DNA from 3 places in the Sphaerisporangium sp. NPDC049003 genome. Region 2 is predicted to be linked to each of the others. Evidence: riboswitches for the same ligand, from Rfam matches in the RefSeq annotation. Region 2 holds a riboswitch; each other region holds the start of a gene.
The links. Region 2 has a riboswitch for cyclic di-AMP ahead of ACGFIV_RS24695 (hypothetical protein). Riboswitches for the same ligand answer to the same signal wherever they lie in the genome.
Positions count from the first base shown of each region.

Region 1: linked by a shared signal. The riboswitch ahead of ACGFIV_RS23290 (CHAP domain-containing protein) and the one ahead of ACGFIV_RS24695 (hypothetical protein) in region 2 are both predicted to bind cyclic di-AMP.
Region 3: linked by a shared signal. The riboswitch ahead of ACGFIV_RS27130 (hypothetical protein) and the one ahead of ACGFIV_RS24695 (hypothetical protein) in region 2 are both predicted to bind cyclic di-AMP.

Region 1 covers NZ_JBICTU010000021.1:124,398-129,723, forward strand. Annotated here, with positions in the region: gene ACGFIV_RS23280 (DUF6716 putative glycosyltransferase) at 1-410, opposite strand, end outside; gene ACGFIV_RS23285 (hypothetical protein) at 425-1,411, opposite strand; cyclic di-AMP (ydaO/yuaA leader) riboswitch at 2,027-2,176, shown strand; gene ACGFIV_RS23290 (CHAP domain-containing protein) at 2,191-2,871, shown strand; gene ACGFIV_RS23295 (extracellular solute-binding protein) at 3,366-4,712, shown strand; gene ACGFIV_RS23300 (sugar ABC transporter permease) at 5,079-5,326, shown strand, end outside.
Region 2 covers NZ_JBICTU010000023.1:53,363-58,688, forward strand. Annotated here, with positions in the region: gene ACGFIV_RS24675 (TIGR03086 family metal-binding protein) at 1-129, shown strand, start outside; gene ACGFIV_RS24680 (50S ribosomal protein bL37) at 186-263, opposite strand; gene ACGFIV_RS24685 (DeoR/GlpR family DNA-binding transcription regulator) at 466-1,266, shown strand; gene galT (galactose-1-phosphate uridylyltransferase) at 1,263-2,345, shown strand; cyclic di-AMP (ydaO/yuaA leader) riboswitch at 2,409-2,544, shown strand; gene ACGFIV_RS24695 (hypothetical protein) at 2,579-3,520, shown strand; gene ACGFIV_RS24700 (site-2 protease family protein) at 3,580-4,887, opposite strand; gene ACGFIV_RS24705 (response regulator transcription factor) at 5,081-5,326, shown strand, end outside.
Region 3 covers NZ_JBICTU010000026.1:83,264-88,589, forward strand. Annotated here, with positions in the region: gene ACGFIV_RS27115 (NADP-dependent oxidoreductase) at 3-1,007, shown strand; gene ACGFIV_RS27120 (hypothetical protein) at 1,060-1,335, shown strand; gene ACGFIV_RS27125 (OsmC family protein) at 1,366-1,764, shown strand; cyclic di-AMP (ydaO/yuaA leader) riboswitch at 2,256-2,401, shown strand; gene ACGFIV_RS27130 (hypothetical protein) at 2,705-3,313, shown strand; tRNA gene ACGFIV_RS27135 (tRNA-Lys) at 3,434-3,510, shown strand; partial or broken gene ACGFIV_RS27140 (IS3 family transposase) at 3,563-4,174, opposite strand; gene ACGFIV_RS27145 (hypothetical protein) at 4,542-5,120, opposite strand; gene ACGFIV_RS27150 (DUF397 domain-containing protein) at 5,134-5,326, opposite strand, start outside.

The DNA of each region.
Region 1 (5,326 bases), on a different contig from region 2:
AACTCCTCGACCTCCCTGCCGCTGTGCACGACGAAGAGATCGCATCCGCCCCGGTACAGCCAGGCCTTCTCCGTCGCGGGGATCGAGATGCCAGGAAGGCCCGACACGAAGACCGGGCGGGGGCTCAGCCCGTCGAACACCTCGCTCACCAGCACGTCGACCACGGGCCCCGTGCAGGAGACCAGCACGACGTCCGGCCTGATCCGCTCGGCGAGGCGGCGAAGGCCCCGCGCCGGCACCACCGCCGGCGGCTCCTCGGTGTCGAACCGCGTCCCGTTGACGGCGGCGGCGATCTGACCCGGGGACGGGACGATCGGCGTGCGCACCACGGCCAGCGTCGACGTCCACCCGGCGGGGAGCTGGTCGAGGAGACCCGCCGCCCACTTCAGGTAGGAGTCCGAATCGGCCACAGCGAGAACCCGGGTCAAGGAGAAGCCCTTTCGTGCGCGAACATCTGGAGGTGTGATCGGAGGGAGACCGTCGCCGTCGGCGTCCACCAGTCGTCGGGGACCTCCACGGTCTCCACGGGGACGCCGCGCGCCGACAGCAGGACGCGCAGCGAGGTGACCGCCGTGGAGGGCAGGCTCAGCACCCGCTGCCCCGGCCGCAGGTCCCGCAGGGTCATCTCGACGGGGACCCCGCCGTCGTACACGGTGACGCCCGGGTGGCCGCGGACGGCCGCCAGGTCGCCGGGGTCCTCCCGCCTGTGCGGGTAGTAGGCCAGCGGCCCCTTGAGGGCGAAGAGCCAGGCGAGGTAGCGGTCGCGGTGGATCAGCCCGTTTCGCACCAGCGACGTGCCGAGGACGACCGTGCTCTCGGCGGGCCGGGGATGGGCGACCGCGGGCTGGGAGCGCAGCCAGGCGAAGTCGTGGGTCACCAGCTCGGCCCCGATCTCCCGTACGGCCTTCGCCAGCTCGGCGGGCACGGGCAGCGCGGTGAACACGGTGAGCCGTCCGGCCCGGGCGGCGGCCCGCAGCCGGATCGCGGCGGCCGCCCCCAGCATCCGCCGCGTCGGGCTCGCCTTGGCGCGGGCGCGCACGAGGGGGGTGCCGAGCCTCGCGGTGAGCAGCTCAAGGAGGCGGATCGTGGCCAGGCCGTCGTCCACCAGGACCATGCGCGTGGGCGCGGCGGTGAGCGAGGTGAGCTGCATCCTGCCGGAGAAGGCGTCTCCGAGGACCCACGCGGAGTCGCGGCCCGGACGGGGCATCCCGCCCTCGGCGGTCTCGATCTCCAGCCCGGCGGGCAGGTCGAGGGTGGTCAGCTCCGTGCGGGTGACGCGGAGCCCGGGCAGCTTGGCGCGGGTCACCACGCGCGTGCCCGCCCCGACGACCCCGGCGTACCGCGCCTCGACCGCGCACAGCAACTGGAGGGGCGACTCCACCCAGGCTACGGCCGGCACCTGCTCCCGCACGCGGCTTCGACCGTTCCTCTCCACGCCGGGCATTGACACTTTCACGACGCAAGCAACGTAACCGGGTGACCCGACGCAGGGGGGAACAACCGATGAACGGAGGACAACGACGGATCAGCCAGGTCTCGCTGTTCTCGTTGTGGTCCGGCCGGGCCGCCTCCCTTCCGCGGGGTCGGTGCCGGAGATCCCGGTTCCCAAGGCGGACCTCCGGTGCCTCGTGCCTCACGCACCATCCGTGTGCCCTCGTCACTCCAGCCCGCTTGACACCAGCGGTGCGAGGCATCACAACTATCACTTTCGCCCGGCTCATCCCGACTCTCCGCACCGGTGCCGCCGATGGCGCCGAGGTCGCGCCCGGCGGCAGGAGCGCTCCTCCGTACCCAGGTCAAGGCGGGTGAACCCCAGCCCGGAGGCCACCGGCCCCGGCGCGGTCAAGGCAGGTTTGCCCTCCAGTCCCCCGTCATAGCCCAGAGGTTTGTCCTGTTTGCATGTGTTTGTCCGATGTATTACTCTGAGTGGACTCCTGGCACAGGTACTGCCCGTTTGAGTACCCCGCTCGTGCCGTGGAGATTGCACAGCGCGGCTCGGTCCACTGCGGAGATCCCTCTCCCGCCGCTACGCGCTACGCCGAGTCCGCATCGCGCGGAGCCGGGGACCCACCTCCTCTGGGGTGAATCGGGATCGTCACTCCCACGGACGATCCCGTAGGGCGAACTTCCACGCCCGAACCCGTCAGCTAACCCGGTAGGCGGCTTGGAAGAAGGAGTATCCCCTTGTCAATGTCGATACATCGGCTTCTGGACGCCCCGAAGAACCATCTCAAAGCCTTCGCCTTCGGCGGCCTGGTCCTCGCCCAGGCGGTGACGGGCACGGCCCTCGCGGCCAACGCCTCCGCCGACGACACGATCCACAACCTCGCCGGCGCCGAGGCGCCCATGACCGTGCAGGCTCCGGAATCCGTGAGGCGGGTCTCCGCCGAGCAGCTGCTGAGCCTCGCGGAGCGACAGGTCGGCATCTCCGAGAACAGCGCCGGTGGCGGCACCAAGTTCCACTCCTGGTACATGAGCACTCCGAGGGCCAGGGAGACCGTGGCCCGTGACAGCGGCACCATCGCCGGGTACGCCGACGCCGCCTGGTGCGACATGTTCGTCTCCTGGGTCGGCACCCAGCTCGGCATGCAGGACACCGTCGGCACCGACGCCTACACCGTCGCGCACGCCAAGTGGTTCGCGTCCCAGGACCGCTGGGGCAGCACTCCGAGGCCCGGCGCGGTCGTCTTCTTCGACTGGGGCCGCGGCAAGAGCCTGGACGACATCGACCACGTCGGCTTCGTCGTCAAGGACAACGGCGACGGGACGATCAAGACCGTCGAGGGCAACACGGGCAACGGCAAGGTCGAGATCCGTACCCGCCCGACCTCCCAGGTCGTGGGCTACGGCTACCCGAGCTACGCCGCCTGACAACCACCTCCCTGGCGCCCCTCTCGCAGGGGGTCGCCCCTCCGGACCATCGAAGGCGCCCTTCCCCTCCCATGGAGGACGCCCGTCCACCCCGGTGCCGTACGGCCGGCGACCCACTCCGCCGGCCGTACGGCATCGGGCTTTCCGGGCCCTGGGACCTTGATGATCTTGTGTGAGCCGTGGCGCATGGATGATTTGCGCCCGACTGTGCCAGTAGCGATGGGAGCGCTCCCAATAACTCCAATGGCCCTTATCGCGCTCAACGTCTGATTTCAAGCTCCTAACAGCCCCAGGAGTAACAGTTAGGTTTCAGCATATTGACGTCAGCATTGCCTATCGGGGACTCTTCGTGGGAGCGCTCCCAAACTTCGCTCGCGAGGAAGCCCTCGCGGGATCACGACTGAGGGATCCAGCACATCGCGGGGCCCGACTGTCGGGGCCGGCCCTCGATGCCACCTCCCAACGATCGGGCAACCACCTGAGAGGGGTCCGGAATGAAGAACAACATGCGCCGCGGCAGAATGCTCGCGGTCGCATCGGTGATGACCGCCGCGCTCGGTATCACCACCGCGTGCTCGTCCAGCGACACCGGCAGCACCGCCGGCAGCTCGTCATCGGCCGCACCCGCTGAGAAGATCACCCTCACGCTGCAGACCTTCGGCGGCGGCACCAACTTCGGCTACAAGGCCGCCGTTGAGAAGTGGAACACCGAGCACCCGAATGTGCAGGTCAAGTACAACAACCTGACCGACAGCTTCGAGAACGTCTATTGGCCCCAGATGCTGCAGTGGTTCCAGTCCGGCACCGGCGCCGGTGACGTCATTGGCATCGACGAGGGCGGCATGGGCCTGGCCAAGGCCCGGCCCCAGTTCTTCACCGATCTCGGTCAGTACGGCCTGCAGAGCCGTCAGGCCGACTTCCCCGCGTGGAAGTGGGAGAACGGCATCAACTCGGAGGGCAAGCTGTTCGCCCTCGGCACCGACGTCGGCGGAATGAGCATCTGCTACCGCACGGACCTGTTCAAGAAGGCCGGACTGCCCACCGACCGGGACGAGGTCTCGAAGCTGTGGAGCGGCGGCTGGGACGCCTTCGTCAAGGCCGGCGAGGACTTCCAGGCCAAGGTCAAGGACGCCAAGTTCGTGGACAGCGTCAACACCATCTACAACGTGGTGCTGTCGCAGGAGGCCGCCAAGAACGGCAACGTCACCTACTTCGACAAGAACCAGCAGCTGATCCTGGACAAGAACCCGGCCGTCAAGACCGCGTTCGACTTCACCACGAAGATCAGCCAGGCCGGTCTGACCGCCAAGCTCCAGAACTTCACCGACCCGTGGAACACGGGCTTCGTGAAGTCGCAGTTCGCGACCCTCGGCTGCCCCGGCTGGATGCTCGGCGTGGTGTCGGGCACCGCCGGCGACAAGTTCAAGGGCAAGTGGGACGTCGCGACGGTTCCCGGCGGCGGCGGCAACTGGGGCGGCTCCTGGCTCGCGGTGCCCAAGCAGTCCAAGCACCCGAAGGAGGCCGCCGAGCTGGCCAGCTACCTGACCAGCCCCGAGGCGCAGCTGCTGGCGTTCAAGGAGGGCGGCAACCTGCCCAGCACCATCCCGGCGCAGGACAACCCCGAGCTCCAGAGCGCGACCAACGAGTACTTCGACAACGCGCCCATCGGCAAGATCTTCGGGCCGTCCATCAAGTCGCTCCAGCCGACCTTCCTCGGTGAGAAGCACGCACAGGTGAAGGCCGCCGTGGAGCAGATCATCATCGGCATGGACCAGGGCGCCGTGCCCTACGGCGAGGCATGGCAGAAGTTCGTCGAGGCGGGCCAGAAGGCGGCGGGCTGATCGTTCCCGAACGTCACCGGCCCCCCGTGGCAACCCTCCGGCGGGGCCGGTGACCTCCCCTCCTGAGCGGCAGGCGGCAGCGGAACCACGCTGCCGCCCTTCGCTCCGAGCGCCGAAAGGTAGATCGTTGACCTCCTCCCGACGGACAGGCCCCGTAGTGCCCACCCCACACGGGCCGAAAGTTCGCGGCTCATCGACCGGAGGACCCCCCATGCCGCCGCAAGGGCAGCCCCTGCCTCCGTGGCACTCCCGCCGATCGTGCTCATCGCGCGGCGGCGGGCACACCACACATCGCTTTCGACGAAAGAAGGAGAATGGGGCACTCTCCCCACGGCTGAAGGCCAGGGGACCCGCCCCGGAATTCCGATGAGCGTCAACGTCCGCGCCCAACGTGCGGATCCCGCGCCTCCCCCCTACCGGCCGGGGCGCCACCAATCGGGATCCTCACGCCGCTTCCTGTCCCAGCTCGACCTGAAGGCCACGCCCTACTTCCTCATCTCGCCGTACTTCATCCTCTTCGCGATCTTCGGCCTGTTCCCGCTCGTCTTCACCCTGTGGGTCTCGCTCCACGACTACGAGCTGGCCGGCGGCGACGCCAAGTTCACCGGCCTCGC
Region 2 (5,326 bases):
TGCGCGGAGTGGTTCGCCGGGGCGGAAGAGGCCTACCGGCTGGCCGGGGTGATAGAAGAACGCCCGCCGTCACCCGAGGACGCCGACCCGCAGACACGCCTGCTCGCCGCGTGGGGGCGCGGCGGCTGAGACGGCGCACCCTCGTCCTGATCTCACCACCCCTCGACTCCGGACGACAGGAACGGTCAGCGGGAGACCGGCCGCTTGCCGTGGTTGGCCTTCTTCTTCCTGCGGGCCTTGCCCTTGCGCGCGCGTCTTCCCATCTCGCGGTCCCCTTTCCGTGCGGCTCGTCCACCCACACTGCTCCCGGTCGCGGAGCCGTACAAGGCCCAAACGTCAAAGACGCGCACCGCGTCACGTCATACCCGCGGCGTCCCCGTTGTGAGCTCTCCGCCATCAATTCTCAACATTGGACCGTTAGTAACGTGCGATAATTTGTTGGAATCTGTTGAAGAGGAGAGCACGATGCTGGCCCAGCAACGGCAGCAGGCGATCCTCGAGCGCGTTCGCAGGAACGGCGCGGCACGGGTCGCCGACCTGGTCCGCGAGCTCGGGGTGTCCGATATGACCATCCGCCGCGACCTGGAGGTCCTGGCCGAGCGCGGGCTGATCGAGAAGGTGCACGGCGGCGCCACGGCCACGGGCGCCGGGTCCACCGAGGAGCCGGGGTTCGCGGCCAAGTCCGTGCGCCAGCAGGCCGAGAAGGAGGCCATCGCGCGCCGGGCCGCCGAGCTCGTACGCCCCGGCACCGCCGTGGCGCTGTCGGCGGGCACGACCACGTGGACGCTCGCCCACCATCTGGCCGACATCCCCGAGCTGACCGTCATCACCAACTCGGTGCAGGTCGCCGACGTCTTCCACCGGTCGGGTCGTCCCGACCAGACCGTGGTGCTCACCGGAGGAGTGCGCACTCCGTCGGACGCGCTGGTGGGCCCGGTCGCCGTGGCCGCCATCCGCCGGCTGAACGTCGACACGCTCATGCTCGGCGTGCACGGCATGAATTCCCGGGCGGGGTTCACGACTCCCAACCTGCTGGAGGCCGAGACGAACCGCGAGCTGGTCGCCGCCGCGCAGCAGCTCGTCGTGCTCGCCGACCACACCAAGTGGGGCACGGTGGGCATCAGCACGATCGCCAAGCTCGACGAGGCCCACGTCGTGATCAGCGACACCGGCCTGCCCGAGGAGGCCAGGTCGACGCTGTCCGACCAGGTCGGCACCCTGATCCTGACCGACCCCGCCGGTGCCCCGCAGGTGGTGGCCCAGTGAAGCGCACGGCCACCCGCCTCGCCGACGGCCGCGAGCTGATCTACTTCGACCGCCGCGACGACGCCGACCGCGGCGCGCCCGACACCCGTGAGCTGCCGCCGCGCCCTCCGGCGTCCGAGCTGCGCCACGACCCGGTCATGGACGAGTGGGTCGCGGTCGCCGGTCACCGGCAGAGCCGTACGTTCCTGCCTCCCGCCGCCGAGTGCCCCCTGTGCCCCTCGGCTCCGGGCCGGCCGACCGAGATCCCGTCCGCCGAGTACGACGTCGCCGTCTTCGAGAACCGGTTCCCGTCCTTCAGCTTCCACACGGGCGACTACGAGCAGGTGGGCGGACTGAGCGAGGTACGGCCCGGCCTCGGCCGCTGCGAGGTGGTGTGCTTCACCTCCGAGCACGGGTCGTCGTTCGCGACGCTCTCCCCCGACCAGGTCGACCTGGTCCTCACGGCCTGGGCCGACCGTACCTCCGAACTCTCGGCGCTGCCCGGCGTGGAGCAGGTGTTCTGCTTCGAGAACCGGGGCGCCGAGATCGGCATCACACTGTCCCACCCGCACGGGCAGATCTACGCCTATCCCTACGTGACGCCCCGCACCCGGCAGATGCTGGCCTCCGCCGAGCGCTACCGGGACCGCACGGGTGGCAACCTGTTCGCCGACGTGCTGGAGGCCGAGCGCAAGGACGAGACGCGCCTGGTGGCGGCGAACGACTACTGGACGGCGTTCGTCCCGGCCGCGGCCCGGTGGCCGTTCGAGGTGAACGTCTACCTGAACCGCCAGGTCCCCGACCTGTGCTCGCTGGACGCCGAGGAGCGCGCGGCGTTCGGCCCTCTCTACACCGAGGTGCTCAGGCGGCTCGACGGCCTGTTCGGCGTGCCGATGCCCTACGTCGCGGCCTGGCACCAGGCCCCGGTCCGCACAGGGCGCGACCTGGCCTACCTGCACCTCCAGCTGTTCACCATCCGGAGGGCCAAGGAGAAGCTGAAGTACCTGGCCGGTTCGGAGTCCGCGATGGGCGCCTTCGTGAACGACGTCCTCCCCGAGGAGGCGGCCCGGCTGCTCCGGTCCCAGGATGACCTCGGGTGATTTCCACCTCAAAGTCGCCATAATCAGGTCTTTACCACTACCATCCATCGCACACCGGCCGCATCGGCCGGTGCGCCTAATCCCAGGTGTCCCGCCTGGGAACCGGGGACCCAATGGTTCTTGGGGTGAATCCACTTCGTGGTAGGGCGACTCCGGCCCGAACCCGTCAGCTAACCCGGTCGGCAGATGGAGAGGAGTGGGCTCTGCCCCCGACTTCGGGCCGCTACGTCTACGTGGCCGCCAGCGTTCTGACCGCGGCCGGGCTCTTGCTCGGCCAGACGACGGCGGGAAACGCCGCCCCGAAACCCTCAGAGAAACAGCTCAAGTCGCAGCTTGCCGACCTCGGCAAGAAGGTCGACAAACTGATCGGCGAGTACAACGCCAAGCGCGTCGCCGTCGCCAAGGCCAAGGCGGCCGAGAAGTCGGCACGCGAGCGCCTGCGGAACGCCGAGACCGACCTCAAGGCGGCGCAGGAACAGGTCGGCGACATCGCCCAGCTCCGCTACCAGGCGGGCGGCCTCGGCATGGTGGGCGAGCTCATGTCACCGGGCTACGGTGACGCCGCCATGCTCCAGCAGCTCCAGGCCGAGCAGTCGGCCAAGCTGGTGGGCTTCACCTCGGCCAGGGACGCCCGCAAGAAGGCCGCCGACGACGCGGCCGATCTGACCAAGCAGCTCCGCGACGACGTCGTGGAGGTGACCGCCCAGCGCAAGGACGCCGAGAAGCTGATCGGGCAGATCAAGGACAAGCTCGACCAGCTCGTCCCGACCGCGCCGGGCAAGCGGGCGAACGGGTCATGGGCTCCCGAGCTCCCCACCGGCGGCGACAACATCACCCCGAGGACGCGGCTGATGCGCGCCGAGGTGAAGGACCACTTCTCCCTGAGCTTCCCGGTCGGCTGCTACCGCGCGGAGAACGACGGCGGTGAGCACCCGCTGGGCCGGGCGTGCGACTTCATGCTGAGCTCCGGCGGCGCGATGCCCTCGGCCGCGGAGGCCGCGCTGGGCGACCAGGTCGCCGCCTGGGTCATCAAGAACGGCCGCAAGCTGGGTGTGAAGTACGTGATCTACAAGCAGCGGATCTACAACCTGGGATTCCCCGGCTGGCGGGCCATGTCGAACCGCGGCGGCGTCACCGCGAACCACTTCGACCACGTGCACGTCTCGATGTACTAGCCACTCCCGGCCCGGCCCGGCTCGGCTGAAGGCCGGCCGGGGCGGGGCGGGGCGGCCGGTCAGCCCGCCAGGCGGATCGGGTTGACGATGTCGGCGTAGATGAGCAGGGTGCCCATCACGAGGAGCACGGCCGCCATGGCGTAGGTCAGGGGCAGGGCCTTGGCGATGTCCACGTACCCGGGAGCCGGACGCCGGCGGACCCGGGCGTACCCCCGCTTGAGGCCCTCCCAGAGCGCGCCCGCGATCTGGCCGCCGTCAAGGGGCATCAGCGGGATGAGGTTGAACAGGCCCACTGCGAGGTTCACTCCGGCGAGAAGCTGGAGCAGCCCGGAGATCTTGTTCTCGACCGGGACGGGGGCCGCGGCGATCTCGCCGCCGATGCGGCCCGCGCCGACGACGCTCATCGGGCTGTTGAGATCGCGCTCACCCCCGCCGAAGGCGGCGTGCCAGACCCCGACGAGCTTCTCGGGGAACCTTCCGAGAGCCTGGGCACTGCGTTTGGTCACGTCCCACATGACGCCGGCGACGTAACCGGGGCCCTGCTTCTCAAGGACGACGGTGGCGCTGACGCCCAGGTAGCCGACGGCCTTGTCGATCTTCGCCGGGTCGTCGATCGACGGGCGGTCCTGCGCGATCAGGTTCGCGTTGAGCGTCATGGGCTTGCCGCCGCGCTCGATGCCGATGGCGATGGGCCCGGCGCCGTGCATCCGGATGATCTTCGTCGCCTCCTCCCACGAGGCCACCTGCTTCCCGCCGACAGCGACGATCTTGTCGTTCACCCGCAGCCCGGCGGCCGCGGCGGGGCTCCGCGGGTGCGAGGGAGTGCACTTCTGGCCCTTCGCCTGCTCGGCCTGGGTCATGACGCACTCGGGGATCCCGGCCACGATCGGCTTGGTGACCTGGACGCCGAACCCCATGATCACCACGGCGAACAGGGCGAAGGCCAGCACGAAGTTCATGGCGGGCCCGCCCGACATGATGATGGCCTTCTGCCACCAGGGCTTGCGGTAGAAGACCCGCTCGCCGTCACCTGGCCCGACCTCCTCCAGGGACGCCTGGCGGGTGGTCTCGATGAGCCCCTGCCACGGCCCCGTGGACATGCCGCGCAGCTTGGTGGGATCGGCGTCGGGCTTCGGAGGCAGCATGCCGATCATGCGGATGTAGCCGCCGAGCGGAATCCACTTCATGCCATATTCGGTCTCGCCGCGGCGCCGCGACCACATGGTGGGCCCGAAACCCACCATGTACTGCGTGACCTTGACCCCGAAGATCTTGGCCGGGACGAGGTGCCCCAGCTCGTGCAGGCCGATGGACAGGGCCATCCCCAGGAAGAAGATGAGAAACCCGGCCACGATGAGCCAGCTCATAGGTGCTACCCCCACCTGCGGAGAAGATGCCTTCTGTTTACATTGCCCCGTCTGAGAGTAACCGAACTCGGCGGCGACTCCGGCCGGGCCGTGAAATCACCTGTCAACGACCAACCGTAGGAGTGACTTGCGCGAGGTGGACCGAATCGGGAGACTGCATTGACGGTAAGCAATCATGTAGACACCGTGGGATATGAAAGGGCGAAGCGCGATTTGCCCGATCTGTTCCAAGGCCACCCAAGGGAGCACCTTGATACGCATCCTGGTTGCCGAGCATCTCCCGCTGGTTCGCCGAGGGCTGGTGGCATCACTGAACGGAGAGAAGGATCTCATGGTGATCGCCGACGTCGCCTCAGGCGAATACATCGTGCCGGCAGCTCTGGAGCTCAGCCCGGATGCGGCGGTGATCGACGTGGACCTTCCCGACGTCGACGGCCTC
Region 3 (5,326 bases), on a different contig from region 2:
CCATGACACGCGCGATCGTGTTGCGGTCACGGCCCGTCGGCTGGCCGACAAAGGACAACTTCGAGCCGGTCGAGCTGGAGCTCCCGCCCCTGCGCGAAGGCCAGATCCTGGTGCGCGGCCTCTACATGTCGGTCGATCCCTACATGCGCGGGCGGATGAACGAGGGCGAGTCCTACGTGCCGCCCTTCGAGCTGGGTGAGCCGCTGCGCGGCGGCGCGATCGGCGAGGTGGTCGAGACCCGCGCTCCGGAGTTCCAGATCGGCGACATCGTCCTGCACGACTACGGCTGGCGGGAGCACGCCGTGCTGGACGCGCCGGAGGCGCGTGGGATCACGCCACTGCCGGGAGTGCCGCTGTCCGCATACCTCGGGGTGCTCGGCATGCCGGGCCTGACCGCGTACGTGGGCCTGCTCGACATCGCGGCCTTCAAGAAGGGTGACACGGTGTTCGTGTCGGGGGCCGCGGGCGCGGTCGGCAGCCTGGCCGGGCAGATCGCCCGCCTCAAGGGCGCCTCCCGGGTCGTCGGCAGCGCCGGTTCCCCCGCCAAGGTCGCCTATGTGATCGAGAAGCTCGGCTTCGACGACGCGTTCGACTACAAGGCCGAGGGGCCGGTGGTCGAGCAGCTCAGGCGGGCCGCCCCCGACGGCATCGACGTCTACCTCGACAACGTCGGCGGCGAGCACCTGGAGGCTGCCATCGAGGTGTTCCGCCGCTACGGGCGCACCGCGGCGTGCGGGGCCATATCCGTCTACAACGCGGCCGAGCCGGTCTGCGGCCCGCGCAACCTCTTCAAGATCGTCGGCAAGCGGCTCACGCTGCGCGGCTTCATCGTCGGGGACCACGCGGACCGGAGGCCCGACATGATCAGGGAGGTCGGCGGGTGGCTCCAGGAAGGCAAGATCACCTTCGAGGAGACCGTCGTGGAGGGGCTGCGGAACGCCCCGGACGCCTTCATCGGCATGCTCCGAGGGGAGAACCTCGGCAAGATGATCGTTCGACTGGCCTAACGTGCATATCCCCCTGATCACGGGGAAAGGGCCATAAAGGGGGTGAGCCTTAATGGACCAGGACGAGCTGCAGTCGCTGACGCCCAAGGAGCTCCACGACAGGGCGGTGCGCTACGCCGTGGCGCACGGTGACTTCGGCTTCCTGTGGGAACTGCTGAAGGTGATCCCGGCGGCCGAGGCCGCGAGCGGTCACGGGGATGAGACGGCCAACGATCTCAGCCGGGTGTCGGCGCTGCTCAGCGACGCGATGGCCTCCGGTGAGGGCGAGCTCGGGGAGGCGCTGCGTCCCGTCTACCTCGCCTACCTTTCCGAGCACCCCGACGCCTGAGCGTTCCCCGCCGGCTCTAGGCTCCAGAGCATGGCATCGGTGAATGTGGAGCGTACTGACAACGGCTTCGTGGCGCGCAACGCGCGCGGAGCGGAGGTCGCGATGGGCAGTGGTGACGAGGAGGGTGTCTTCACCCCCGTCGAGCTACTGCTCGCCGCGGTCGGAGGCTGCAACATCGTGACCGTCGAGCCGCTCACCGCCCAGCGCGGGCACAGGCTCGTACGGCTGGCGATGACGGTCGAGGCCCAGAAGGCCGAGCCCACGCTGCTCGGCCCGGTCACGATCACGTACGACGTCGAGCTGCCCGAGGGAGACGCGGAGGCGGACGAGGTCTTCCGCGCCGTGGCCCACCGGGTCCACGAGCGGCACTGCACGGTCAGCCGCTCCCTGGAGAGGGGCACCGAGGTCAAGGTCGAACTGCCCGAATAGCCGCTTGGCCCGGCGGGTCCGGCCGTACCCGGTCATCCCAGCGAGTTAGACCGAATCTATACCCGGCGATGACGAGTAGCTCAGGCCCCGGTATGTAGTGTTAAGGCAGGTCAAGGGGGATGCGACCAGCCGCCCGAGAGGGCGCCGCAGAGCTTTTCGCCAGAAGGACGCGGTGGGGGACCGCGTCCGTACAGCGGGACCGCCCGATGCGTTTGGGGGAAGGCATCGGCGCTGGACCGTGAAGATCGGGGCCGGACAGGCGGGGGACTGTCCGGCCCCGATTCATGTCTCCCGGCCCCTGATCTCCCCTGATCTCCCCGATCGTCGCGCCGCACGTCCTCTATAAGCCCCGATGTCTGAAATATAGGGGTTTGTGGTGCGAAGGTAGATCTAATAATGCTTTGTAGCACTTTCGTTTGCTTTGTCCTGACTCGGTGGGTAAGGTTTCAACCACGAAAGGGGCGGTGACCTGGTCTTCAGTCCGAAGGCCGCCGCCCCAAGTGTCGAATCTCCAGGGCCACACCAGGCCCGGGGGAGCCGGGGACCCAAATCTCTTGGGGTGAATCCGCGTGAGCGGTAGGGCGACTCCAAGCCCGAACCCGTCAGCTAACCCGGTAGACGTGATTGGAGAGGAGACCCGAGTGGAGCACCCCACTCCGAGCAGTCATTGCACCGGGCAACCCTAGACCCGGATCTCGCCGTCAGAAGCGGCGGACAAGTCGGCTGGTAGCAGCCGTGCACGCGAGCGATCTACGCCCTCTGTGACACATGGTGGCAAGCCGCCACCGCTGACCGACCACGTACGAATGCGCGCTCAGCGCCGCGATGGACCCCACGAAGCCTCGCCTCACCCTGAGAGCGCTTTCCACCCCCCGCACCGAACTCCTGACCACTCGGAGCGCGGGTCCCCTTGTCTTCTGATGAAAGATCCTATCCTCCCATGCCTCCTTTCAAGATCACCCCCAAGTGTCGATGGACGTCCGGTGTCGCCGGCGTCGTCCTCGCCTGCGCCACCGCCGTCTGCGCCACGGTCTCGGCGCACGCCGACGACAAGCCCCTGAACCCCGTCGCGGTCCAGACCGAGAAGCCGATGCTGCTCAAGGGCTCCACCAGGGCCTCGTACTTCTGGGACGACGCCTCAGGACGCATGGGTGACACGGGACTTCCGGCCATCGGCAAGCCGATGCAGAAGGGCCTGTTCGCCAGCCCCAGCTGGCCTCTCGGCACCGAGGGATACGTCGTCTACAAGGACAAGAAGGCCCCGTTCTTCATCGGCGACCGAGGCCCGGGGATCCCGTCCGAGAGCGGCGTCATGCTCGACATCGACGGGAAGACCTTCGCGGAGCTGACCGGCGGTACCTTCAACAACTCCTCCCTGGTGGTCACCGGCTTCGCCGCCGGACACATCAAGGTCGACTACGTGATCACCAAGTGGGGCGACGGCGTGGGCAAGAAGAACTACCCCGTCCCGTTCTCCAACGGCGCGTGGGGCGTCTACGACACCAATCCCGCCACGCCCCCCACCCCGGTGGTCCTCGCCACCGGCTGACCCGGAGGCCTCCGCGCGACACGCCCGGCGTGGGCCCTGTGGGGAACCACCTGAAAAGCCCCACATCGCCGCTGAGGATGTGCGGAGCCTGGCCAGGACTGCTAAAGTCACCGTAGTCACGCGCCGCTAGCTCAGTTGGTTAGAGCAGCTGACTCTTAATCAGCGGGTCCGGGGTTCGAGTCCCTGGCGGCGCACCACGGCACCGGCCGATGACCTGGGCATTCTCCACTTGACGGAGGGTGCCCACAGTCATTTCCGGGCCTGTGTGGGGTCGTTGTGGGCTCTTTGGTCGCGACCGGGTCTCCGGCATGATCGTTGTCCCCCTTGCAGCAGTTCACGCTTGAGCGTGGCGTTGAACGCCTCCGCCAGGGCGTTGTCCAGGCACGTCCCTGTCCTGCCCGCCGATCTGCGGATCCGACAGCCGTCGCAGAGCGCCGCGAACTCGGCCGAGGTGTACTGACAGCCGCGGTCACCATGAAAGATCACGCCGTCGACCTGGCCGCCTCGCGCTCCGACCGCCGCCTTCAACGCGTCGCTGATCAGCTCGGTCCGCAGGTGGTAGGCGATCGACCAGCCGACCAGTCGCCGCGACCCGATATCGATCACCGTCGCGAGATACATCCACGAGTCACCGACCGGCAGATAGGTGATGTCCCCGCACCACCTCCGGTTGACCCCACCGGCTGCGAAGTCACGTTTGAGCAGGTCAGGGACCGGCGGAGCGAGTTCGTCAGGGATCGTGGTCCGCCTGCCCTTACGCAGATGCAGCCCGACGATGCCATGCACACGCATCAACCGGGCCACCCGCTCGGCGTTGACGCGCTCCCCGGAATCACGCAGGTCCGCGGTGATCCGCGGCGAGCCGTTCGTCCCCCCGAGGCGTCATGAAAGCGCCGGATCTTCTCCACGATCCGCTCGTCCTCAACGGCCCGCGCCGGCCGGCTCCCGCCCCAGCCAGGCGTAGAAGGCGCTGCGCGCCACGTTCACACCCGGCACAGCCGCTTGACCCCGTAGACGAGGCGGTAGGCGGAGATGAACCGCAAGCGGCCGATCAACGATCACCACCCTGCGTCCGCCGCGGGTCATCATTGTGGTCGATGGTGGCGTTGCTCAATGAGCTGTGCGGCCTGCGCGAGTGTCCCGGGGCTTCGACACTGAGTCCGAGCACGGCGGCGCCGTTGCACGGGGCCATGGTGCCGATCCATCGTCATGAGCCGCCCTACGCCGGTCAATCGGCGGCGGTTTCGTAGCAGAAGGCCGCCAGGGCGATCTCCCTGTCGTCTTCGTGAGGGGAACGGTGGTGAGGAAGGAGCTGGCCATGAAGTAGGGTCGGGCCGTCTCCTAAGTCAACGGCGACGCCACCAGGCGGACAGACGCCATGTTCACGGGTGTGCTGAAGCAACTCGGCGGCTGACAGTCCGCAGAGCTCAGGATGGACCCAGAGCGGACCTGCGGTCCCGTCCAGGAGAACCAGCACGGTGAGCTGGCAGGCGCCTTGATCGGTGTGCAGGCCGATGAAGTCGCCTCGCCCGTAGTACAGATAGGACGACACCACAGCCTGCACGGAACGGCCCAGCATTCCACCGAGCCGGTCCACCAGAGTGCGTTGGTGCAGGTCCCAGCGGACATCCCCGCCGGAGGTGTACCAGCCGGAGGCCGGGCTCGTTAGTTGGGCGTCATCCACCAATTTTGGGTCCCGCCGTATCCGGGTGTCCGCGCTAGCGCGAAGACGCAGGGCCTCTGAGCGCAAGAGTTCCTGTTCGCCGGGTGTCACCAGATCGGTCAGAGTTTGATGGAGGGCGCCCATCTGAGACACGGTCTCAGTCGAACTCACGGGCGCGGACGCCGCGGACGAAGGCAGTCCACTCTTCTTCGGTGAAGACGAGGACAGCGCCGGCCGGGTTCTTGGCGTCGCGCACTGCGGCCCCGCGCGTGCCGCGAGCGACCTCGACGCAGCCACCATCAGGGTTGCAGAATGACGATCTCCGGAAGTCCTGCGCCGTCCCGTTCTCG